DNA from 3 places in the Streptomyces sp. NBC_01244 genome. Region 3 is predicted to be linked to each of the others. Evidence: riboswitches for the same ligand, from Rfam matches in the RefSeq annotation. Region 3 holds a riboswitch; each other region holds the start of a gene.
What was found. Region 3 has a riboswitch for cobalamin ahead of OG247_RS28420 (ribonucleoside-diphosphate reductase subunit alpha). Riboswitches for the same ligand answer to the same signal wherever they lie in the genome.
Positions count from the first base shown of each region.

Region 1 (7,368 bases), 2.3 Mb from region 3:
GGCGCCGGCGGCGAAGGCCTTCGCGGAGCCGGTGAGGACGATGCAGCCGACTTCGGCATCCCGGTCCAAGGCCTCGGCGGCGGCCACGACCTCGTTCATGACCTGGAGGTTGAGGGCATTGAGGGCCTGCGGCCGGTTGAGGGTGAGGACGGCCACCCGTCCCTTGCGTTCCAGCAGGATGGTCTCGTACGTGGTGCCGTCGCTCATGGGGTGGCTCCGTTCTGGGGTCGCAGGGTGCGGACGATCGCCGAGAAGTCCAGGCCGGCGCCCTCGCCCTCCGCGAACGCGGCGTACAGTTCGGCGGCCTTGAGGCCCAGTGGCGCGTCCACACCGCCGGCCCGCAGGGCGTTGGCGGCCAGGCCGAGGTCCTTGGCCATGAGCGGCGCGGCGAAGCCGGGCCGGTAGTCGCGGTTGGCGGGACTCGTCGGAACCGGCCCGGGGACGGGGCAGTTGACGGTGAGCGCCCAGCACTGGCCGGAAGCGGTGGAGGCGACGTCGTAGAGGGCCTGGTGGTCCAGGCCGAGGCTCTCGGCGAGGACGAAAGCCTCGCTGACGCCGATCATCGAGACGGCGAGGATCATGTTGTTGCAGATCTTCGCAGCCTGCCCCGCCCCCGCGGACCCGCAGTGGACGGCCTTCTTCCCCATGGCGTCCAGGAGCGGCTGCGCCGCGGCGAATTCCGCGGCGCCCCCGCCCGCCATGAAGGTGAGCGTGCCGGCCTCGGCGCCCACCACACCGCCGGACACCGGGGCATCGAGCGCCCGGTGACCGGCCGCTACGACGGCCTCGTGCGCGGCGCGGGCGTCGGCGACGTCGATGGTGGAGCAGTCGACGAAGAGGGTGCCGGGCCGGGCGGCGGCGAGCAGTCCCCCTTCCCGGTACAGGGCGAGGACGTGGCGGCCGGCCGGCAGCATGGTGATGACCACGTCGGCGCGAGTGGCGGCGTCGGCAGCCGATGCCGCGGGTTCGACACCGGCGGCGGCAGCCGCCGCCAGCTGGTCCGGTACGAGGTCGAAGCCGAGGACGCGGTGCCCGGCCTTGACCAGGTTGCCGGCCATCGGGCCGCCCATGTGGCCGAGTCCGATGAATGCGACGGTGCTGGTCACCAGGCGACCTCCTGTGACGACGGGGACGGGGCGAGGCGGAGTTCGCGGTCGCCGAGCGGGGCGAAGAACCGTTCGACCTCCGCCGGGCCGACGGCTTGGAGGGTGGCGGGGGACCAGCGCGGGTCACGGTCCTTGTCGATGACCTGGGCGCGGATGCCTTCGACGAGGTCGGGCGAGGACAGGGCGGCGACGGAGACGCGGTACTCCTGTTCCAGGACCCGTTCCAGGGGGCCGAGCCGGCGGGCTCGGCGGAGCGCGGCCAGGGTGACTTTGACCGCGGTGGGGGACTTCGCCGGCAGCGTGTCCGCCGAGGCCTTCGCGGCCGGGAGGTCCGCGGCGAGCAGCCGCGCGAGGATCTCCTCGGCGGTGTCCGCGGCATAGCAGTGGTCGATCCACTCCCGGTGGCCGTGGAGCACGCCGACGGGTACGGGCTCCACGAACCGCTCCAGCACCTCGTGTACGGAGCCGTGCGCGAGGTCCGAGGCCAGCGCCGGCAGCCGGTCGGCGGGTACGAAGTGGTCGGCGAGGCCGCACAGCAGGGCGTCCGCCGCGCCGACCGGCGTCCCCGTCAGGGCCAAGTGGGTGCCCAGCTCGCCGGGGGCCAGAGCGAGCAGGTACGTTCCGCCGACGTCGGGAACGAAGCCGATGCCGGTCTCGGGCATGGCGATGCGGGAGCGTTCGGTGACGATGCGGACGGTGCCGTGCGCGGAGATCCCGACGCCGCCGCCCATGACGATGCCGTCCATCAGGGCCACGTACGGCTTGGGGTAGCGGGCGATGCGGGCGTTGAGGCGGTACTCGTCGCGCCAGAAGTCCGCCGAGGCCGTGCCGCCGCTGCGGGCGTCCTCGTAGATCGCGCGGATGTCGCCACCCGCGCACAGGCCGCGTTCGCCGGCGCCCTCGATGACCACCGTCTCGACGGCCGGGTCGTGCTCCCAGACGGTGAGGGCCTGGTCGATGCGCAGGGCCATGGGATGCGTGAGGGCGTTGAGGGCCTTGGGACGGTTGAGCGTGATGTAGGCGGCGTGGCCCTCGGTGCGCAGGAGGACGTGGTCGGGTTCTTCGGGGGATGTGTGGTTCATCGCAGGGTCTCCGTCAGTCCGCGCGCGACGATGACGCGCATGACCTCGTTGGTGCCTTCCAGGATCTGGTGGACGCGCAGGTCGCGGACGATCTTCTCGATGCCGTATTCGCTGAGGTAGCCGTATCCGCCGTGGAGTTGGAGGGCGCGGTCGGCGACCGCGTAGCCGGTGTCGGTGGCGAACCGCTTGGCCATCGCGCACAGTCGCGGGGCCAGCGGATCGCCCGCGTCGAGGGCCTCCGCGGCCTGCCGGAGCAGGGCGCGGGCGGCGGCGAGTTCCGTGGCCATGTCGGCCAGCCGGAACTGGAGCGCCTGCGCGTCCAGGAGCCGGCCGCCGAAGGCCTCGCGGTCCGCGAGGTAGGACAGGCTGCGGTCCAGGGCGCTCTGCGCGCCGCCCAGCGAGCAGGCGGCGATGCCGAGGCGCCCGCCGTTGAGGCCGTTCATGGCGATGCGGAAGCCGTCCCCCTCGACGCCGAGGCGGCGATCGTCGGGGACCCGGACGGCGTCGAGGATGACCTGGCGGGTGGGCTGCGCGTTCCAGCCCATCTTGGCCTCGTTGGGGCCGAACGAGACTCCGGGGTCTTCGCGTTCGACGACGAAGGCCGAGATGCCGCCCGGGCCGGCCTCGCCCGTCCGCGCCATGACCACGTAGACGCCCGAGGCTCCGGCGCCGGAGACGAACTGCTTGACGCCCGTCAGGACGTAGTGGTCGCCCTCCCGCTCGGCGCGGGTGCGCAGGGCGGCGGCGTCGGAGCCGGCGCCCGGCTCGGTCAGGCAGTAGCTGCCCAGGGTGTCCGCCGAGCAGAGGCCGGGAAGCCAGCGCTCTCGCTGGCCCCGGTTCCCGTAGCGGTCGATCATCCAGGCGACCATGTTGTGGATGGACAGGTACCCGGCGATGGACGGGCAGCCGGTGGCGAGGGTCTCGAAGACGAGGACCCCGTCGCTCCGGCTGAGACCCGAACCGCCGTGCTCCTCGCGGACGTAGACCCCGCCGAGGCCCAGACCGGCGGCCCGGCGCAGGACCTCCACGGGGAAGTGCTTGGTCCGGTCCCACAGGACGGCGTGGGGAGCGAGATGCTCCTGGGCGAAGTCGAGGGTGACCTCGGCGAGGGCGAGCTGGTCCTCGGTCAGGGTGGCCACCGGGCTCATCCCGTCGTCGGAATGCTGAAGTTCGCGCCTTCCTTGGCCCCGGAGGGCCAGCGCGAGGTCACGGTCTTCGTGCGCGTGTAGAAGCGGATGGAGTCGGGACCGTGCTGGTTCAGGTCGCCGAAGCCGGACCGCTTCCAGCCGCCGAAGGTGTGGTAGGCGACGGGGATGGGGACGGCACGTTGACGCCGACCATGCCGGCGCCCACCCGGCGGGTGAAGTCGCGGGCGGTGTCCCCGTCCCGGGTGAAGATCGCGACGCCGTTGCCGTACGGGTGTTCCGTGGGCAGGCGCAGCGCCTCCTCGTAGTCGGCGGCCCGTACGACGCTCAAGACCGGGCCGAAGATCTCCTCGCGGTAGATCCGCATCCCCGGGGTGACGCGGTCGAAGAGGCTGGGCCCGGTGAAGTAGCCGTTCTCGTGCCCGGGCACGGTGAACCCGCGTCCATCGACGAGGAGTTCGGCCCCTCGGTTGCTCCGATGCCGACGTAGCGGTCCACCCGGTCCAGTGCGTCGCGGCTGACCAGGGGCCCGAAGTCGGCCTCGGGGTCGTCGGAGCGGCCGACGCGCAGCGTGGCCAGGCGCTCCTTCAACTTCGCGACCAGGGCATCCGCGGTCTCCTCGCCGACGGGCACGACGACGGAGACGGCCATGCAGCGTTCCCCGGCAGAGCCGTATCCGGCGCCGATCAGCGCGTCGACGGCCTGGTCCAGGTCGGCGTCGGGCATCACGACCATGTGGTTCTTGGCCCCGCCGAAGCACTGGGCGCGCTTGCCGTGCGCGGCGGCGGTGGCGTAGACGTACGCGGCGATCGGGGTCGATCCGACGAAGCCGAGGGCCTGGACGCGGGGGTCTTCGAGGAGGGTGTCGACGGCTTCCTTGCCGCCGTTGACGACATTGAGCACGCCGGCCGGCAGGCCTGCCTCCAGGAAGAGTTCGGCCAGCCGCAGCGGTACGGACGGGTCTCGTTCGGAGGGCTTCAGGACGAAGGAGTTTCCACAGGCCAGGGCGGGGGCGGCCTGCCAGAGGGGGATCATGGCGGGGAAGTTGAAGGGGGTGATCCCGGCGACGACGCCGAGCGGCGAGCGCAAGGAGTGCACGTCGATGCCCGTGCTCGCGTTGTCGGTGAATTCTCCCTTGAGCAGGTGCGGGATCCCGGCGGCGAACTCGACCACCTCCAGGCCGCGTTGCAGGTCACCGTGGGCGTCGGCGACGGTCTTGCCGTGCTCGGCGGACAGCAGCCGGGCGAGCGAGTCCCGTTCCCCTTCGATCAGTTGGAGGAAGCGCAGCAGGACGCGTGAGCGGCGCTGCGGGTTCCACCGGGCCCAGTCGGCCTGAGCCTCTTCGGCGTTGGCGATGGCGGCCTCGGTGTCGGCGCGCCCGGCCAGGGGGACCCGGGCCTGGACCGTCCCGGTGTTGGGGTCGTACACGTCGGCGAAGAGGCCGGAGGTTCCGACCGTGTGCTTGCCGCCGATGAAATGGGTGAGCTCGCGGACCATGGGTGCCTGCTCTCGTCAGGTGAGATCCGGGGAATGGCACGGCCTGCCGGCGGACGGCACCCGATGGGATGCGCCGCTGGGGAAGGTCGTGGGACTACGAGCGCGCGGAAGTGGTGTGCGCGCGCTCCGCCGGATCACCAGGGTCGTGGGTACAAACCGGTGCCATGCGTGTCTGCTCCATCCTCGTGGACAACACGGAACATCCGCGGCCGGTATCCTGACTCCCGGATCCCCGCGTGCCGCCCGCCTTCCCGACAGACCTCGTCAGTGGCGTGTGGATGGCAGCACACTCCCCGGTCACAGTGGCGGGACCGTGCCGGTTTTTCACCGGCTTCCCTGCACCGCGGACCTTATGGGCACGAACATATAGTTGGACGTCCTAGTAAGTCCAGACCCACCGCCCGCGCGCCTACAGTCGGTGCATGCGCATCGTCTCCCTGCTCCCGGCGGCCACCGACATCGTGGCGGAACTCGGCCTCGCCGCCGACCTGGTCGGACGCACCCACGAATGCGACTGGCCGCCCGCGGCGGTCGCCTCCGTACCCGTGGTCACCCGGGCCGAGTTCGCCGCCGAGGACCTCAGCAGCCGGGAGATCTCCGAGGCCGTGGGCGGGGCCGCCCACTCCGGGTCCTCGCTCTACACCCTGGACACGGAGGCGCTCGCCGCCCTCGCCCCGGAACTCGTCCTCACCCAGGACCTGTGCGACGTGTGCGCCGTGTCCTACGAAGGAGTCTCGCGAGCCGTGCGCGTGCTCGACGGCGGTGCCCGCGTACTGAGCCTGGAGCCGCGCACCCTCGATGACGTACTGGACTGCCTGGTCACCGTGGGGGAACTGCTCGGAGTGCGCGAGCGGGCGGAGCGCCGGCGGACGGCGCTGCGCGCCCGGCTCGAGGAGGTACGGCGGCTGACGGCAGGCCGTGCCAGGCCCCGGGTCGTGGCCATCGAGTGGCTCGACCCGCTGTGGCCCGCCGGGCACTGGGTGCCCGAGCAGATCACGTATGCGGGAGGCGAACCGTTGCTCGCCGCACAGGGCGAGCACACGAAGCCGATGACTTGGGAGGCGGTCCGCGCTGCCCGCCCGGACGTGGTGCTGCTCTTGCCCTGCGGTTTTCCGCCCGAACGCACGCTCCGCGAGCGCGACCTGCTGACGTCCCTCCCCGGTTGGAACGATCTCCCCGCGGTACGGGCAGGGGCCGTCTGGGTGCTGGACGGGCCCGCCTACTTCAACCGCCCCGGCCCGAGGGTCGTACGCGGAGCCGAGGTGCTCGCCCATGTCCTGCACGGCGTGCAGGCGGGTGATCCCGTCACCGCGGGCGAGGCCCGCCGCACGGACTGAGCGGCCGGGTTCCGGTCAGTCGCGGGCGGAGGCGGGAATGCCCGCAACCGGGTACGGGACGAAGGTGCTGCTGTTCTCGTCGACGGCCAGGGTCCGGCCGAGCGGCGGGACCGCGCGCTGGGGGCAGTCGAGCCGTTCGCACAGGCGGCAGCCCATGCCGATGGGGGTGGCGGCCGACCTGTTGTCGAGGTCCAGTCCGTCCGCGTACACGAGCCGGGACGCGTGCCGGGTCTCGCATCCGAGGCCGATGGCGAAGGTCTTGCCCGGCTCGCCCCAGCCGCCGCGGTGACGGGTGACGGCGCGCGCGGTCCACAAGTACCGCTGCCCGTCGGGCATGGCGGCGACCTGGACGTGGATGCGGCCGGGCGCGGCGAAGGACTCGTACACGTTCCACAGCGGGCAGGTGCCGCCCGCGCGGGAGAAGTGGAACCCGGTGGCGGACTGCCGCTTGGACATGTTCCCGGCGCGGTCGACCCGGACGAAGGAGAAGGGGACGCCGCGCAGCCTGGGGCGTTGCAGGGTGCTGAGGCGGTGGCAGACCGTCTCGTAGCCGAGCCCGAAGTGGTCGGTGAGCCGCTCGATGTCGTAGCGGAACTCCTCCGCCGAGGTGTGGAAGGCCGTGTAGGGGAGGATCAGGGCGGCCGCGAAGTAGTTCGCGATGCCGATCCGTGCCAGGGCGTGCGTGGGGGAACCGGGTGTGAAGTCCTCGGTGGCCAGCCGGTCGAGTTCGTCCCCGTACTCGATCAGGGCGAGTTGGGTGGCCATGCGGAAGGCCTGCTGGCCCGGGCGGAGCCGGTTCGACAGGTGGAGTACCCGGGCGGCGGCGTCGTAGTGGTGCAGCCGGTCGGAGTCCGCGGAGATGCGGATCCCGTGGCGGTCGGCGAGTCGGAGGTTCAGCGCGCGGATGACGTCCCCGGGGCGGATGCCGATCGCGCGGGCCAGCTCCTCGGCGGCGAAGTCGGCGTCATGGAGGTAGTTCTGCCGCCGGTAGAAGAACTCGCGGATCTCCTCGTGGGGCGAACGCGGAGACTCCGCCACCGCGTCGCGGCCGTCGGCGGCGTCGGCGAGCCGCTCCGCCAGCAGCTGGCTCCGGCGGCCGAGGTCCAGCAGCACCGAGGCCACGGCCGGCATCCGGGTGGCCAGGTCGGCCAGATCGGAAGGGGACACGCGGGCCTCGGCCACCTGCTGGGCGAGGGCCTCG
Region 1 covers NZ_CP108488.1:8,576,404-8,583,771, forward strand. Annotated here, with positions in the region: gene OG247_RS38160 (enoyl-CoA hydratase) at 1-207, opposite strand, end outside; gene mmsB (3-hydroxyisobutyrate dehydrogenase) at 204-1,106, opposite strand; gene OG247_RS38170 (enoyl-CoA hydratase/isomerase family protein) at 1,103-2,188, opposite strand; gene OG247_RS38175 (acyl-CoA dehydrogenase family protein) at 2,185-3,336, opposite strand; partial or broken gene OG247_RS38180 (CoA-acylating methylmalonate-semialdehyde dehydrogenase) at 3,333-4,830, opposite strand; cobalamin riboswitch at 5,021-5,191, opposite strand; gene OG247_RS38185 (cobalamin-binding protein) at 5,253-6,167, shown strand; gene OG247_RS38190 (short-chain fatty acyl-CoA regulator family protein) at 6,183-7,368, opposite strand, start outside.
Region 1: linked by a shared signal. The riboswitch ahead of OG247_RS38180 (CoA-acylating methylmalonate-semialdehyde dehydrogenase) and the one ahead of OG247_RS28420 (ribonucleoside-diphosphate reductase subunit alpha) in region 3 are both predicted to bind cobalamin.

Region 2 (7,368 bases), 5.3 Mb from region 3:
GGTGGCCCACGTCAGGTAGTCCGCATGGTCGTCGACGCGCAGCGGGAGCGTCTCGCGCAGGGCAGGTTCGTCGACCTGGATCACCGAAGTGCCGGCTGCTTCGAGGTCGTTGACCTCGTCGCGCAGGGCCAGGGCCACCTGACGGGCGGTGTCGCCGAGGGGCCGGTCGTCGCGTACGAAGGACCAGGCGAGCATGGTGACCGGCCCGGTCAGCATCCCCTTGACCGGCTTGGAGGTCAGGGACTGCGCGTACGAGGTCCAGCGGACCGTCATCGGCTCAGGGCGCGAGATGTCACCGGCGAGGACCGGCGGGCGCACGTAGCGGGTTCCGTACGACTGGACCCAGCCGTACTGCGTCGCGAGGTAGCCGGTCAGTTGCTCCGCGAAGTACTGGACCATGTCGTTGCGCTCGGGCTCGCCGTGGACCAGGACGTCGATGCCGGTCTTCTCCTGGGAGGAGATCACCTCGCCGATCTCCGCCTTGATCCGCTGCTCGTAGCCGGCCACGTCGATCCGGCCGGCCCGCAGGTCGGCGCGGGCGACCCGCAGCTCGTCGGTCTGCGGGAAGGACCCGATCGTGGTGGTCGGCAGCAGCGGCAGGCCCAGATGCGCCCGCTGGGCGGCGGCGCGCTCCGCGTAGGGCTGGGCGCGGCGGCCGTCCGTGCCGGTGATGGCGGCGGTGCGGGTGCGGACGGCCGGGTCGTGGGTGAGCGCGGAGTTGGCGCGGGAGGCCAGGTCGGCCCGGTTGGCGGCGAGTTCGGGCGCGATGGAGTCCGTGCCCTGGGCCAGCCCTCGGGCCAAGACGGAAATCTCCCGCGTCTTCTGGCGGGCGAAGGCGAGCCAGCGGCGGACCTGCGGGTCGATGTCCCGCTCGGCGGCGGCGTCGATCGGGACGTGCAGCAGGGAGCAGGAGGCGGCCACGTCCACCCGGTCGGCGAGGCCGAGGAGCGTGCCCAGGGTGGTGAGGGACTTCTGGTAGTCGTTGATCCAGATGTTGCGGCCGTTGACGACGCCGGCCACCAGGCGCTTGCCGGGCAGACCCCCGACCGCCGCGAGGTCCTTCAGATTCGCGCTGCCGGCCTCCGTGAAGTCGAGTGCGAGGCCCTCGACGGGCGCAGCGGCGAGGACCTGGAGAGCTTCGCCGAGCCGGCCGAAGTACGAGGCGACGAGCAGCTTTGACCGGTCGGTCAGGGCGCCGAGGTCGCGGTAGGCCCGAGCCACGGCGTTCAGGTCCGCCGGGGTCCGGTCCTGCACCAGGGCCGGCTCGTCGAGTTGGACCCACTCGGCCCCGGCGGCCTTGAGGGCGGCGAGCACCTCGGCGTAGACGGGGAGCACCCGGTCCAGAAGGGTCAGCGGCTGGAAGTCGGCCGCCACGCCCGGGGCGGGCTTGGCCAGCAGGAGATAGGTGATCGGGCCGACGAGCACGGGGCGGGCGACGAGGCCGAGCGCGAGGGCTTCCTTCACCTCGGCGACCTGCTTGGAAGGGTCCGCGGTGAAGACGGTGTCCGGGCCGAGTTCCGGGACCAGGTGGTGGTAGTTGGTGTCGAACCACTTGGTCATCTCCAGCGGGGCCACGTCCTGCGTGCCGCGCGCCATCGCGAAGTACCCGTCGAGCGGGTCGGTGGCGACGGCCTCCCGGTGCCGCTCGGGGACGGCTCCGAGCATGACGCTGGTGTCCAGCACGTGGTCGTAGTACGAGAAGTCACCGGTGGGTACCTCGTGGACGCCGGCCTCCGCCAGCTGCCGCCAGTTCGTGCGGCGCAGTTCGGCCGCGGTCTCCCGGAGGGCGTCAGCGGTGACGCGGCCCTTCCAGAAGCCCTCGATGGCCTTCTTCAGTTCACGGTTCTGCCCCTGACGGGGGTAGCCGTACACGGTGGCTCGTGCGGCCGCGGCTGCGGGCTTCGCTGTCACGGAACTCTCCTTCGCGAGATGTGTCCAGAACGCCCCGGCAACGGGACGCGGACGCGAAGGAACGACACGACGAACGGCTCGCACAGCGGAATGACCGCTCGCGCCGCTCGATGTGTACGCCGACCCGCCCACGAGGTCACCGGGATCTCCGCACACGGAATCGTCCGCGTACGGGCAACGGGCAGGTCTTCGGACTCGCGGGCACGCGGACCCCGAAGGCCCGCACCTACTGGCCGTCGCTTCCCAGGACCGGTTCCGGTCCCAGTGCGTATGACGGCGGTCGTTCCCACTCACCGCTGCGGGGCAGTCCCGGATTCCCACCGGGTTCCCTCTTACGACGCATCCCGCCTGGCGGACGGGAGCGAACCAGCTGCGAGGCACACACTAGGCCGCCGCACGCGAGGATGAACCCTGCTGTCCAGCTGTCGGACGGTGAAATGAGACACGCGGATCCGGGCCGGACGTGGGAGCCGGCCGCTCAGGTGGAAGCTGCTCGGCCGGGAGCGTGCGCGGTGCCAAGCGGATCGGGGCCTGGAAGCGGGCCTTGCGGGCGGCACGGCGGAAAACCTTGAGCCGGACCGGAAGATGCCGGCGCCGCTTCGATCAGGAACCGGTGGTCGTGCACGGTGAATCCGCCTGTGATTCCGAGGTGCCGGTCGAGTCGGCGTAGTGCCGGTTCATGCTCGGCGGGCACGAATCCGGGGAACTGCCATGGGATGGCGCGCACTTGAAAGACCAGCGACCCGATGTCGTAGAAGGTGTAGGGGCTCATCTCCTCTCGTGCTGCGGTCACGTGAAGGCCCGCGTCTTCCAGCGCCCGTACGGCGACACCCAGGGTCCAACCGTCGGGGTCGATCGGCGAGGGGATGCCGAGGGCTTCGTTCAGTTCCAACTGGTTTCGGCTGCCCACCTGCTGGGTGAGGAGCCGGCCACCCGGCGCGAGGGCCGTGCGGATGCCTGCCGCATCCAGCGATCCGTGTCGGTTGAGGATCAAGTCGAAGGGGCCGGGCGGCAGGTTCGATCCCGATGTCCGGTGGACCTCCACGCCCAGCGGTGCGAGACGTTGCCGCGCCAGGCGGAAGTTGGGCGCCCAGTTCTCGGTGGCCACGCTCTGCGGTGGCAGCGGGGAGAGCGAGGCGAGGAGTTCGCCGCCGCCGGTGTCGATGTCCAGGAGGCTTCGCGCGCGCGGAAGCAAGCCTCGGGCGAGTTGTCCGTAGTCCCACGAGGGGCCCTCGCCGTCCGCCCGGCCCTTCAGCCAACTGAAGTCCCAGCCCGACATGGTCGCCTGTTGGGCTTCCGCAATGCGCTTCTCATAGCCGTTGGCGGTCGTCATGGGAGCACGCCAGCCCTGCACCCGCCGAGTGAACGTACGGATTTTCTTCGACTGGACACCTTCAGGGAGTTACACGTGTAATCATCTTTCCGTCGGCACACTCAGCGTCAAGCCACGGAGGCTCCGAAGCCCAGATGTCCACCTCACCTCGGCCGATGCCTCTGCCCTTCTCCTGGGCCGAACAGGAACGACACCTCGTCAGCCACCTTTCCGCGCTCATCCGCCTGGATACCTCGAACCCTCCGGGCCATGAGATCGCCGTCGCACGCCACCTCTCCCGCGAGCTGTCGGGCTCCGGTATCGCGCACAAGATCCTGGAGTCCGAACCCGGACGGGCCAACCTGGTCGCCCGGCTGCCCGGGACCGGTCAGGAACCGCCGCTCATGCTGCTGGGCCATGCCGACGTGGTCGGCGCCCAACCCGGCGGATGGAGCCGTCCCCCCTTCTCGGGCGAGGTCGCCGACGGCTGCGTGTGGGGCCGCGGGGCACTCGACATGAAGGGCCAAGTCGCCGCGAGCCTGCTGATCATGCAACTCCTCGCCGCACACCGGACCCCGCTCCGTCGGGACGTGCTGCTGGTGGTCACCGCCGACGAGGAAGCCGGCAGCAGGCTGGGGGCGTACTGGCTGTGGGAGAACCACCGCAGCCTCGTCGAGGCCGAGTTCGCGTTCAACGAAGGCGGCGGCCAGCGCTTCATGACGCCCGGCGGCCCCGTCTACACCGTCCAGGTGGCCGAGAAGGGCAGCGCCCGGATGCGGGTCACCGCGCGCGGGCCCGGCGGCCACGCCTCCGTCCCGCGCTCGGAGTCGGCGGTCTTCACGTTGGCCGAGGCCCTGCTGAGGCTGCGGGCGTTCGCACCGGAGTCGGTACTGCATCCGGCCTCGCGGCGGATGCTCACCACCTTGGCGGACCTGCATCCGGGCCCGGGCGCGGCGGCGATCGAGCAGCTGCTGAAGGACCCGACCTGGGACCGGGCACACGCTCTGCCCATCGATCCCGTCCTTCGGGAGTTCGTCGTCGCCGGGCTCCACAACACCGCGACTCCGACCATGCTGTCCGCGGGGCAGCGCCAGAACGTGGTGCCCGTCGAAGCCGACGTGGTGCTGGACGGTCGTCTCCTGCCGGGAGAACTGCCCGATCGGTGGGTGGCGCAGGTCCAGAAGGCGGTGGGTGACCGTGTCGAGGTGTCGCTGCTGCACGGCAGAGTGAGCCACGGCGTGCACGACGATCCAGAGCTCCTGCGCGTCCTGGGCGATACCGTCGCAGCCCACGAACCGGGTGCGCGGGTGCTGCCGTACATCAATCCGGCCGCCACGGATGCCCGCGCCTTCCCCGACACCAAGGTCGTCGGGTTCTTTCCCTCCGCGAGTGACGCGGACATCATGCGGCTCATCCACGCGCCTGACGAGCACACCCGGATCACCGACCTGATGTTCGGCGGGAAATGCCTGCTCGACGCAGTCCTCAGACTGGCCACGTGAGAGGCGGGAACACCGGTGACCGGCTGCCGGTCAGCGCAGGCCGTCCACGACGAACCGCACTCCCCCGTCACCGCCGCGCCGGAGCAGGCCGGCCGTGGGGGCGGGGAAATGGGTGCCGATCACGAGGGTTCCCGTGTCGGCGTACCGGTCGACGAACGCCCGCCGAGTGGCGGCGGCCCGCGCCGCGTCGGTGTCGGCGAGGCCGGCTACATCCGGTTCGATGAACTGCACCGGATGGTGCACGAGGTCACCGGTGATCACGGCTCGTTCGCCGCCGGATTCGACCACGACCGCGACCTGGCCCGGGGTGTGCCCGGGGGCGGCTTCCAGGCGTACGCCGTCACATACGCGGTGGTCGTTCCCCACGAAGTCGACCAGCCCCTCATCGAGCAGGGGCTGCATCGTGTCGTGGAGGTCGGCGTCCGCGTCGCTGGCCCAGTGGTCCCATTCCGCCCGGGTGACGAGGTGGCGTGCACGGGGGAACGTCGGCACCCACTTCCCGTCGACCCGGCGCGTGTTCCACCCGATGTGGTCGAAGTGGAGGTGGGTGCACACCACCGTGTCGATCGACTCCGGAGGGTAGCCGAGGGCGGCGAGGTCTTCGAGCCATGCCGAGTCCAGCATGGGCAGGAACGGCACCGACGCCCGGCCGTTGCCCACGCACGTGTCCACGAGGATCCGGCGTGCACCGGTGTCCACGACCAGCCCGTGGACCGAGAGGACAAAGGTGCCGTCGGCCATGCCGAAGTCGGGAGCGAGCCACGGGTACCTCTTCAGGAGCGCGGTGTCGTCCGTCCGCAGGACCCCCGCGAGAGACACGGTGACTTCCGCCTCCAGCACCTTGTGAATCACCGTCGTACCGATACGCCACGCCGTCATGCGAACCTCCACTTGATGATAGATAGAACAATATTGACGCTCGCAAGAAATACGCAATAACCTGTCGGCTCACGGTCCCTGGACACCTCGATCCCTGGACACCTCGATCCCTCGATCCCTCGAAACCGGCCTGGAAGGACGCACTGGATGGGTTTCGCCCAAAACCGCACCGCGCCCGTCGTGCACACGCGATCGGGCGCGATCCGCGGCGCCACCGAAGACGACCTGGCCGTGTTCAAGGGCGTGCCGTACGCGGCGCCGCCCGTCGGGCCCCTACGGTGGCGGCCCGCTCAGCCGCACCCGGGATGGAGCGGCACCCTCGACGCGACGGCTTTCGGCCCCGGTTCACCGCAGGCCGTCCGCGAGGGCGACCCGATCCTCGGCGGCCACGGCTTCGCCCCCTTCGACGAAGACTGTCTGACACTCAACGTGTGGACGCCCGGCATCGACGACGCCCGACGTCCCGTCCTGGTCTGGATCCACGGCGGCGCCTTCATCTCCGGGTCCGGGGCGATGCCGAACTACTCGGGCGAGACGTTCGCGCGGAGCGGCGACCTGGTGGTGGTGAACCTCAACTACCGGCTCGGACCGCTCGGCCTGCTGTCCTTCGCTTCGGAGGACGGCGAGGAGTGCGGCAACGTCTGGCTCACCGACCAACTCGCGGCCCTGCGTTGGGTGCAGGACAACATCGCGGCCTTCGGCGGGGATCCCGCCCACGTCACCGTCGCCGGCCAGTCCGCCGGCGCCCTCTCCGCAACCGCGCTCGCGGGCCACGCCGGTGGCGACCGGCTCTTCCGCCGGGCCATCCTCCAGAGCGTCCCGCTCGCCATGCCGCTGGCCACACCGGCCGAGGCCCGGGCCCGCACCGCCGCCTATCTGCAGATCGCCGGCGCGAAGGACGTGGACGAGCTGCGCACGGTGCCGTGGCCGCGACTGGTCGAGGCCACCGCCGGACTCCTCGCGGCCACCGCGGAATGGGGACACTGGACCGCGCCCTTCATGCCCGTGCTCGACGGCGTGACGGCGGTGCGGCAACCGGTCGAGAACCTGCTCGACGGCCCTGGCAGGGACATCGACGTACTCATCGGCTGGACCGCGGAAGAGTCCGCCTTCGTCTTCGCGCTGAGCGAGGCGTACGCGTCGACGACCAAGGAACAGGTGCTCCGGCGGGCACGGGACAGCTTCGGTGACGGCGCGGCCGAAGCGTACGCGGCATACGAGGCCGCCCGTCCGGACGGCCGGCCGATCGACGTCCTCATCGACCTGACCACCGACGAGCTGTTCAAGAAACCCACCCTGGCGTTCGCGGAAGCGCGGGCCGTACGGGGCCGCCCGGTCTGGACGTACGAGTTCGCTCTCCCCACCCCCGCGCACGAGGGCCGCCTGGGTGCCCCGCACTGCCTGGACCTGCCGTTCGTCTTCGACAATTTCGACAAGTGGTCGCACGCGCCGTTCCTGGCGGGGATGGACACCCGGATCAGGGACGAACTCGCCGGTACCGTGCACCGGGCATGGATCTCGTTCATCCGCACCGGCGACCCCAACCACCCGGCCATGCCGCGCTGGGACCGGTACGACCGGACATCGCGCACCACCATGCGCTTCGGGGCCCCGTAGGAACCTGCGAGACGGGCCGGCCCATGGGCTGCTCCCGGGAGCGTCAGTGCCCGGTCGCGGGGTGCGGACACCCCTGCAGCGCCGGGCGGTCCCTCGTGCGGACGGCGGGAAGCCACGCTGTGGCGGGTGTGGAGCCGGGCGGAAGGC
Region 2 covers NZ_CP108488.1:1,009,653-1,017,020, forward strand. Annotated here, with positions in the region: gene metE (5-methyltetrahydropteroyltriglutamate--homocysteine S-methyltransferase) at 1-1,911, opposite strand, end outside; cobalamin riboswitch at 2,075-2,297, opposite strand; gene OG247_RS04255 (class I SAM-dependent methyltransferase) at 2,390-3,244, opposite strand; gene OG247_RS04260 (M20/M25/M40 family metallo-hydrolase) at 3,400-4,725, shown strand; gene OG247_RS04265 (MBL fold metallo-hydrolase) at 4,756-5,604, opposite strand; gene OG247_RS04270 (carboxylesterase/lipase family protein) at 5,752-7,221, shown strand; gene OG247_RS04275 (serine/threonine-protein kinase) at 7,265-7,368, opposite strand, start outside.
Region 2: linked by a shared signal. The riboswitch ahead of metE (5-methyltetrahydropteroyltriglutamate--homocysteine S-methyltransferase) and the one ahead of OG247_RS28420 (ribonucleoside-diphosphate reductase subunit alpha) in region 3 are both predicted to bind cobalamin.

Region 3 (7,368 bases):
AGCCGTTGACCTGGAGGAACTCCCCGCTCAGGGTCTCGCGCTTGAACAGGTTGGAGACCTGCGGCTCGATGCACTCGTACACGCCCGCGATGGAGGCGATGGTCGCCGTCGGGGCGATGGCCAGGAGCAGGGAGTTGCGCATGCCGCTCTTGGCGACGCGGGCGCGCAGCGCGTCCCAGCGCTCCGGCCAGTTCAGCTCGACGTCGTAGTGATCCGGGTGCAGGACGCCGCGGGCGGTGCGGGTCCGCTCCCACGCGGGGAGCGGGCCGCTGCGCTCGGCCAGGTCGCAGGAGGCCTCGTACGCGGCGAGCATGATGCGCTCGGAGAGCTTCGTGGACAGGGCCTTCGCCTCGGGGGAGTCGAAGGGCAGCTTCAGCTGGAAGAAGACGTCCTGGAGGCCCATCGCGCCCAGGCCCACCGGGCGCCAGCGGGCGTTGGAGCGGCCGGCCTGCTCGGTCGGGTAGAAGTTGATGTCCACGACGCGGTCGAGGAAGGTGACCGCGGTGCGGACGGTCTCGTCCAGGCGCTCCCAGTCGATGCCGCCGTCCACGTCGCCCGTCCCGGGCAGGACGAAGGCGCCGAGGTTGACCGAACCGAGGTTGCAGACGGCCGTCTCGCCGTCGTTGGTGACCTCGATGATCTCGGTGCAGAGGTTCGAGGAGTGGACGACGGTGCCCGGCTCGGCGGTCTGGTTCGCCGTGCGGTTGGAGGCGTCCTTGAAGGTCATCCAGCCCTGGCCGGTCTGCGCGAGGGTGCGCATCATCCGGCCGTACAGGTCGCGGGCGGGCATGGTCTTGCGGGCCAGGCCCGACTCCTCGGCCTTGCGGTAGGCCGCGTCGAACGCGTCGCCCCACAGGTCGACCAGCTCGGGGACGTCGGCCGGGGAGAACAGCGACCAGGCGGCGTCGGCGTTCACGCGGCGCATGAACTCGTCCGGCACCCAGTGGGCCAGGTTCAGGTTGTGCGTACGGCGCTGGTCCTCGCCGGTGTTGTCGCGGAGCTCCAGGAACTCCTCGATGTCCGCGTGCCAGGTCTCCAGGTAGACGGCGGCGGCGCCCTTGCGGCGGCCGCCCTGGTTCACGGCGGCGACGGAGGCGTCGAGGGTCTTCAGGAACGGCACGATGCCGTTGGAGTGGCCGTTCGTACCGCGGATCAGCGAACCGCGGGCGCGGACGCGGGAGTACGAGAGGCCGATGCCGCCGGCGTGCTTGGAGAGGCGCGCGATCTGGTGGTAGCGGTCGTAGATCGAGTCGAGCTCGTCCAGCGGGGAGTCCAGCAGGTAGCAGGAGGACATCTGCGGGTGCCGGGTGCCGGAGTTGAAGAGGGTGGGGGAGGAGGGCAGGTAGTCGAGGCGGCTCATCAGCCGGTAGAGCGAGGCCACTTCCTCGACGGCCTGGACCGACTCGTTCTCGGCGAGGCCGCAGGCCACGCGCAGCATGAAGAACTGCGGGGTCTCGATGACCTGGCGGGTGATCGGGTGGCGCAGCAGGTAGCGGCTGTGCAGGGTGCGCAGGCCGAAGAAGCCGAAGCGGTCGTCCGCGCCCTCGGCGAGCGCGTGCCCGACCAGTGCGTCGAGCCGGTTCGCGTGCAGGCGCACGAAGTCCGCGGTGCGGTCGGCGATCAGCCCCTCGCGGTGGCCGACCTCGACGGAGCCGGAGAAGGAGGTGGCGCCCTGGCCGGCGGCCTCGACGCGCACGGCCAGCGTCAGCAGGCGGGCGGCGAGGCGGGAGTAGGCCGGGTCCTCGGAGATCAGCCCGGCGGCCGCCTCGGTGGCGAGCGTACGGAGCTCCGCCTCGTCGGCGGCGGCGCTGCGGCCGCGCAGCGCGGCGGCGGCGACCCGGCCGGGGTCGGTGTCGGGCAGATCGGCGGTCAGCTCGGTGAGCGTGCGCAGGAGCGCGGCCCCCGGACCCTCATAGGCGGACGGGTCGGACTCGGCGCGCGGTGCGGAAGGCGCGATGGTCACGGGGGGAGCTCTCCCTCGCTCGGCTCCGGGAACACCTTTGGTGCGGGGCGCGAGGGGGCGCACGTGGGGGAGCGCGTGCCTGGCAGGGCAGTGCGCGTGCGCCACGTGGCGTCCACCGGCCCAACCGCGAGGCCCGGACGTGTCTGCACCCGGTTCGGTCGAGCCGGGCGCACTGTCGACAGGTCCTCGGACTTGCGGATGCGCCGAGCGAGTCGGTGCATTTCATACCGTTGCGGGACAGTTCCGGATTCTCACCGGATTCCCCTGCGACGACAGCGAGCATGAGCATACATGTGGGGGCCGCTGCTTGCGGTAGCCCCCACATGTTGTGTCGCTCCCCGTGGGCGGTACGGCCCTAGAGCTCCAGGCGGTAGGTCAGCAGCGGCAGGCCCGGAACCGGGGACCAGTCCCGCTCCGGCGTCCGTACGAAGCCCAGCCGGTCGTAGATCCGGTGCGCCCCGAGCATCTTCTCGGTGGTCGACAGCACCAGGTGGCCCACGCCCTCCAGGTCCCGGGCGCGGCTCACGCAGGCCCGTACGAGGGCCTCGCCCGCGCCGCGTCCGCGCGCCGCCGGGGAGACGGCCAGCATCCGGAACTCCGCCTCGCCGGGACCCGCGATATCGCACAGCGGGCTGCCGGGAGGGGCGAAGGTCACACCGCCGAGCAGCGTGCCCTCGTACTCCGCGACGAGCACCTCGCCGGCGGGGGCCCGGCCGGCGACGTCGCGCAGCCGGCCCAGGTAGGGGTCCTTCTCACCGAAGGTCAGCAGTCCGTCGTCGAGGTAGGCCCGTGCGGTGATCTCGGCGAGCTCTTCGTATTCGGCGGTCGCCGCCGTCCTGATGATGATGTCCATGGCTCCGAGTGTGCGACAGGGCAAGGAAAGAGGCCGCCGCATTCCGTCGGGTGGACGGTGATGCGGCGGCCCCGGGGGCGCTCCGGCTCAGCAGCAGCGGAACCCTTCGCGCGGATCGCCCTCGCGGGCGTCCGTACGGGCCCGCTCGAAGGCCCGGCGCGACTGGACCTCGGCGTCGGGGTCGTGCGTACGGGCGTGGGCGACGTAGTGGTCGTAGGCCGCCTCGCCCGAGAACTCCCGTACGAAGTACCGGGCCCGGCTCAGCACGTGGTGCAGGCGCGTCACGCCGGTTCCCGCACGGGGTCCTCCACCCGGCCCCCGCCCGAGTCGAGGCCGGCCGCGGCGAGCTCCGCGCGCTCCTCGGCGGTCGGGATGAGCCCGGCCGGGGCGACGAGCCTGGACTCGGTCCACGGGACCTCGGTCAGGGTGACCGACTCGGGCTTGCGGATGGCCCGGAGGCAGGTCCGGGCCGCGTCCACGAGCACGATGATGATCAGCAGGGCGAAGAACACCGACAGGACGCCGTCCACCGTGGCGTTGGTGACGACGGTGTGCATCTCGTCCATGTTCTTGGCGGGCTTGAGGACCTTGCCCGCGTCGATGCCGTCCTGGTAGACGTCCCGCTGCGCGAAGAAGCCGATCTTCGGGTTGTCGGAGAAGATCTTCTGGTAGCTGGCGGTGAGCGTGACGGCCAGGTCCCAGGCGAGCGGAACGCCCGTCACCCAGGCCCACTTGAGCCGGCCGGACTTGATCAGCAGGGTGGTGCAGACGGCCAGGGCGACCGCGGCGAGGAGCTGGTTCGCGATGCCGAACAGCGGGAAGAGCTGGTTGATGCCGCCCAGCGGGTCCTTGACGCCGACCCACAGGAAGTAGCCCCAGCCGCCGACGACGATCGCGCTGGCGAACCAGACGCCCGGCTTCCAGCTGACGTCCTTGAAGGACTTGTGCACGTTGCCGAGGGTGTCCTGGAGCATGAACCGGCCCACGCGGGTTCCCGCGTCGACCGTGGTCAGGATGAACAGGGCCTCGAACATGATCGCGAAGTGGTACCAGAAGGCCTTCATCGAGGTGCCGCCGATCACGGCCGAGAAGATCTCCGACATTCCGAGTGCGAAGGTCGGCGCGCCGCCCGTACGGGACAGCAGGCTGGTCTCCTCGACGTCCTTCGCGGCCTGCGCGAGGGCCTCGGGGGAGATGGCGAAGCCGAAGTTCGTCACGGCCTGCGAGGCCGTCTCGACGGTGGCCCCGACGACCCCGCCGGGGGAGTTGATGGCGAAGTACAGGCCGGGATCGATGATGCAGGCCGCGATGATCGCCATGATGGCGACGAAGGACTCGGTCAGCATCGCGCCGTAGCCGATGACCCTGACCTGGGTCTCCTTCTGGATCATCTTCGGGGTGGTGCCCGAGGAGACCAGGGAGTGGAAGCCGGACAGGGCTCCGCAGGCGATGGTGATGAAGACGAACGGGAACATCGAGCCGGCGAAGACCGGGCCGTCGCCGCGCGAGGCGAACTCGGTGACCGCCGGCATCTTCAGCGTGGGCATGGCGATGACCACGCCCACGGCCAGCAGCCCGATGGTGCCCACCTTCATGAAGGTGGAGAGGTAGTCGCGCGGGGCGAGCAGCATCCACACCGGCAGGACGGACGCCACGAAGCCGTAGGCGATCATCCAGATGACCAGCGTCTCCTTCTCCAGGGTGAAGGTGTCCGCCAGCGAGGACTCGGCGACCCAGCCGCCCGCGACGATGGCGAGCAGCAGCAGCGCCACGCCGACGACGGAGACCTCGGTGACCTTGCCCGGGCGCAGGACGCGCAGGTAGAAGCCCATGAAGAGGGCGATCGGGATGGTCATGCCGATGGAGAAGACGCCCCACGGGGAGTGCGCCAGCGCGTTGACGATGACCAGCGCCAGCACGGCCAGCAGGATGATCATGATGGCGAAGACGCCGATCAGCGCGGCGGCGCCGCCGACCGGGCCGATCTCGTCCCGGGCCATCTGGCCGAGCGAACGGCCGTTGCGCCGGGTGGAGAAGAAGAGCGTCACCATGTCCTGGACGGCGCCCGCGAAGATCACGCCGACGACGATCCAGATGGTGCCGGGCAGGTAGCCCATCTGCGAGGCGAGTACGGGACCCACGAGGGGTCCGGCGCCGGCGATGGCGGCGAAGTGGTGACCGAAAAGCACCCGCCGGTCGGTCGGGTGGAAGTCGACACCGTTGTCAAGTCGTTCGGCGGGGGTGGCGCGGGTCTTGTCCACCTTCAGGACGCGGTGCGCGATGAAGCGCGCGTAGAAGCGGTAGCCGATCGCGTAAGAACCCAGTGCGGCGGCGAGCAGCCAGGCGGCCGAGATCTCCTCGCCGCGGGAGAGCGCCAGCACGCCCCAGCCGATGGCCCCCACGAGCCCGACCAGCACCCACGCGGCCACGGCCTTGGGGGACGCGCCCCCCGATGAGGTGGGCGAGCCCGGCGTGGTTCCCGGACTCGCCGCGTCCCGTACGGCCTGTGCGGCTTCCGGCCGTGTTGTTTCCGGCGGTGTTGCTTCCGGTCGTGGTTCCGTCATGATCCGTCGTCCCCTCGTTGATCATCTGCGTAATGGCGCAGGGAATCTACGGGGGGCCGACCGCTGGACGTAACCCCCCGTCCGTATAGCGGAACGAGAGTCAACTACGAATCAGACGGCGGGGCGCTGGAGTCGGGCGACGAACTTGTAACGATCGCCGCGGTATACGGAACGCACCCACTCGACGGGCTCCCCGTCGGTGTCCAGCGAATGGCGGGAAAGCAGCAGCATCGGCAGTCCGACGTCGGTGCCGAGCAGTCCGGCCTCCCGCGGGGTGGCCAGCGAGGTCTCGATGGTCTCCTCCGCCTCGGCGAGGCGCACGTCGTACACCTCGGCGAGGGCGGTGTAGAGGGAGGTGTACTTGACCAGCGAACGGCGCAGCGCGGGAAAGCGCTTGGCCGACAGGTGCGTGGTCTCGATGGCCATCGGCTCCCCGCTGGCCAGGCGGAGGCGTTCGATGCGCAGGACCCGGCCGCCGGTGGCGATCTTGAGGAGGCCGGCGAGGGTGTCGTCGGCCGTCACGTAGCCGATGTCCAGGAGCTGGGAGGTGGGTTCCAGGCCCTGGGCCCTCATGTCCTCGGTGTACGAGGAGAGTTGGAGCGGCTGGGAGACCTTCGGCTTGGCGACGAAGGTTCCCTTGCCCTGGATCCGTTCCAGCCGTCCCTCGACGACGAGCTCCTGGAGAGCCTGTCGCACCGTGGTGCGGGAGGTGTCGAACTCGGCCGCGAGCGTGCGCTCGGGCGGCACCGGTGTACCGGGTGGAAGGGTTTCGGTCATATCGAGCAAGTGGCGCTTGAGTCGGTAGTACTTGGGCACGCGTGCCGTGCGGGTGGCCGCCCCGCTGTCCGGCTCCGTGATCGCCCCTTCGGTGGCCATCGCCGCCCGCCTTCCCGACTCCAGTTTCGTTGCCGTCACCGGCTCCTCCGATATGTGCGGTCACATCGTGACACGGGAGGGAGGGCAGGCCTCCTCCCTCCCCCAGGTGTCGGTCCGATAACGGACCGATCACCCGCTCATTAGACCCTTGACACCCCTAAAGGTCTAGGCCAAGCTCCAGCTACTGGTCTACACCAATATGGATCGGATCCCGGCCCCACGGGCAGTACTTGGTGCTTTTTGAGTCACCGCGGCGGGCAAGGGAAGTTGCAGGCAGCATCCCTGAGGAGGGTGGCGTGAAGCGCAAGCTCATCGTGGCGGTCAGTGTCGTGGGCATGATGGCCGGAGTCGCGGCATGCGGCAACGACGACGGCAAGGCCAAGGCCGACGCGGGTCCCAAGGAGATCACCGTCTGGGTGATGGACGGCTCCGCGCCGAAGGCCTGGATCGACGCGGTCAACGCCGAGTTCTCGGCCAAGCACCCCGGCGTCACGGTCAAGGTCGAGACGCAGCAGTGGAAGGGCATCCAGGAGAAGGTCACGACGGCCCTCTCCGAGGACACCCCGCCGGACGTCCTGGAGCTCGGCAACACCCAGACCGCGGGTTACGCGGTCACCGGTGGCCTCGCCGAGCTGACGAAGGACAAGGCGAAGCTCGGCGCGGACGCCTGGGCGAAGGGCATGCTGGCTTCGGCCGAGATGGACGGCAAGCTCTACTCCGCTCCGTGGTACGCGGCCAACCGCGTCGTCATCTACGACAAGAAGGCCTACGCGAAGGCCGGCGTCACCCCGCCGACCACCCGCGACGAGTGGGTCGCCGGTCTGGAGAAGCTGAAGGCGGCCGACCCGAAGTCGCAGCCGATCTACCTGCCCGGCCAGAGCTGGTACGTCCTCGCGGGCTTCATCTGGGACGAGGGCGGCGACCTCGCCACCAAGGACGGCGCCAAGTGGAAGGGTGGCCTCGCCACCCCGCAGGCCGCCTCCGCGATGGACTTCTACAAGAAGCTCCAGTCCTTCTCCACCGCCCCGAAGGACAAGGACGAGGCGACCCCGCAGCAGTCCACCGACATCGTTCCCAAGGGCGGCGTCTCGTCCTGGATCGGTCTCGGCTGG
Region 3 covers NZ_CP108488.1:6,274,108-6,281,475, forward strand. Annotated here, with positions in the region: gene OG247_RS28420 (ribonucleoside-diphosphate reductase subunit alpha) at 1-1,963, opposite strand, end outside; cobalamin riboswitch at 2,124-2,252, opposite strand; gene OG247_RS28425 (GNAT family N-acetyltransferase) at 2,319-2,816, opposite strand; gene OG247_RS28430 (YbdD/YjiX family protein) at 2,904-3,101, opposite strand; gene OG247_RS28435 (carbon starvation CstA family protein) at 3,098-5,380, opposite strand; gene OG247_RS28440 (GntR family transcriptional regulator) at 5,492-6,256, opposite strand; gene OG247_RS28445 (extracellular solute-binding protein) at 6,553-7,368, shown strand, end outside.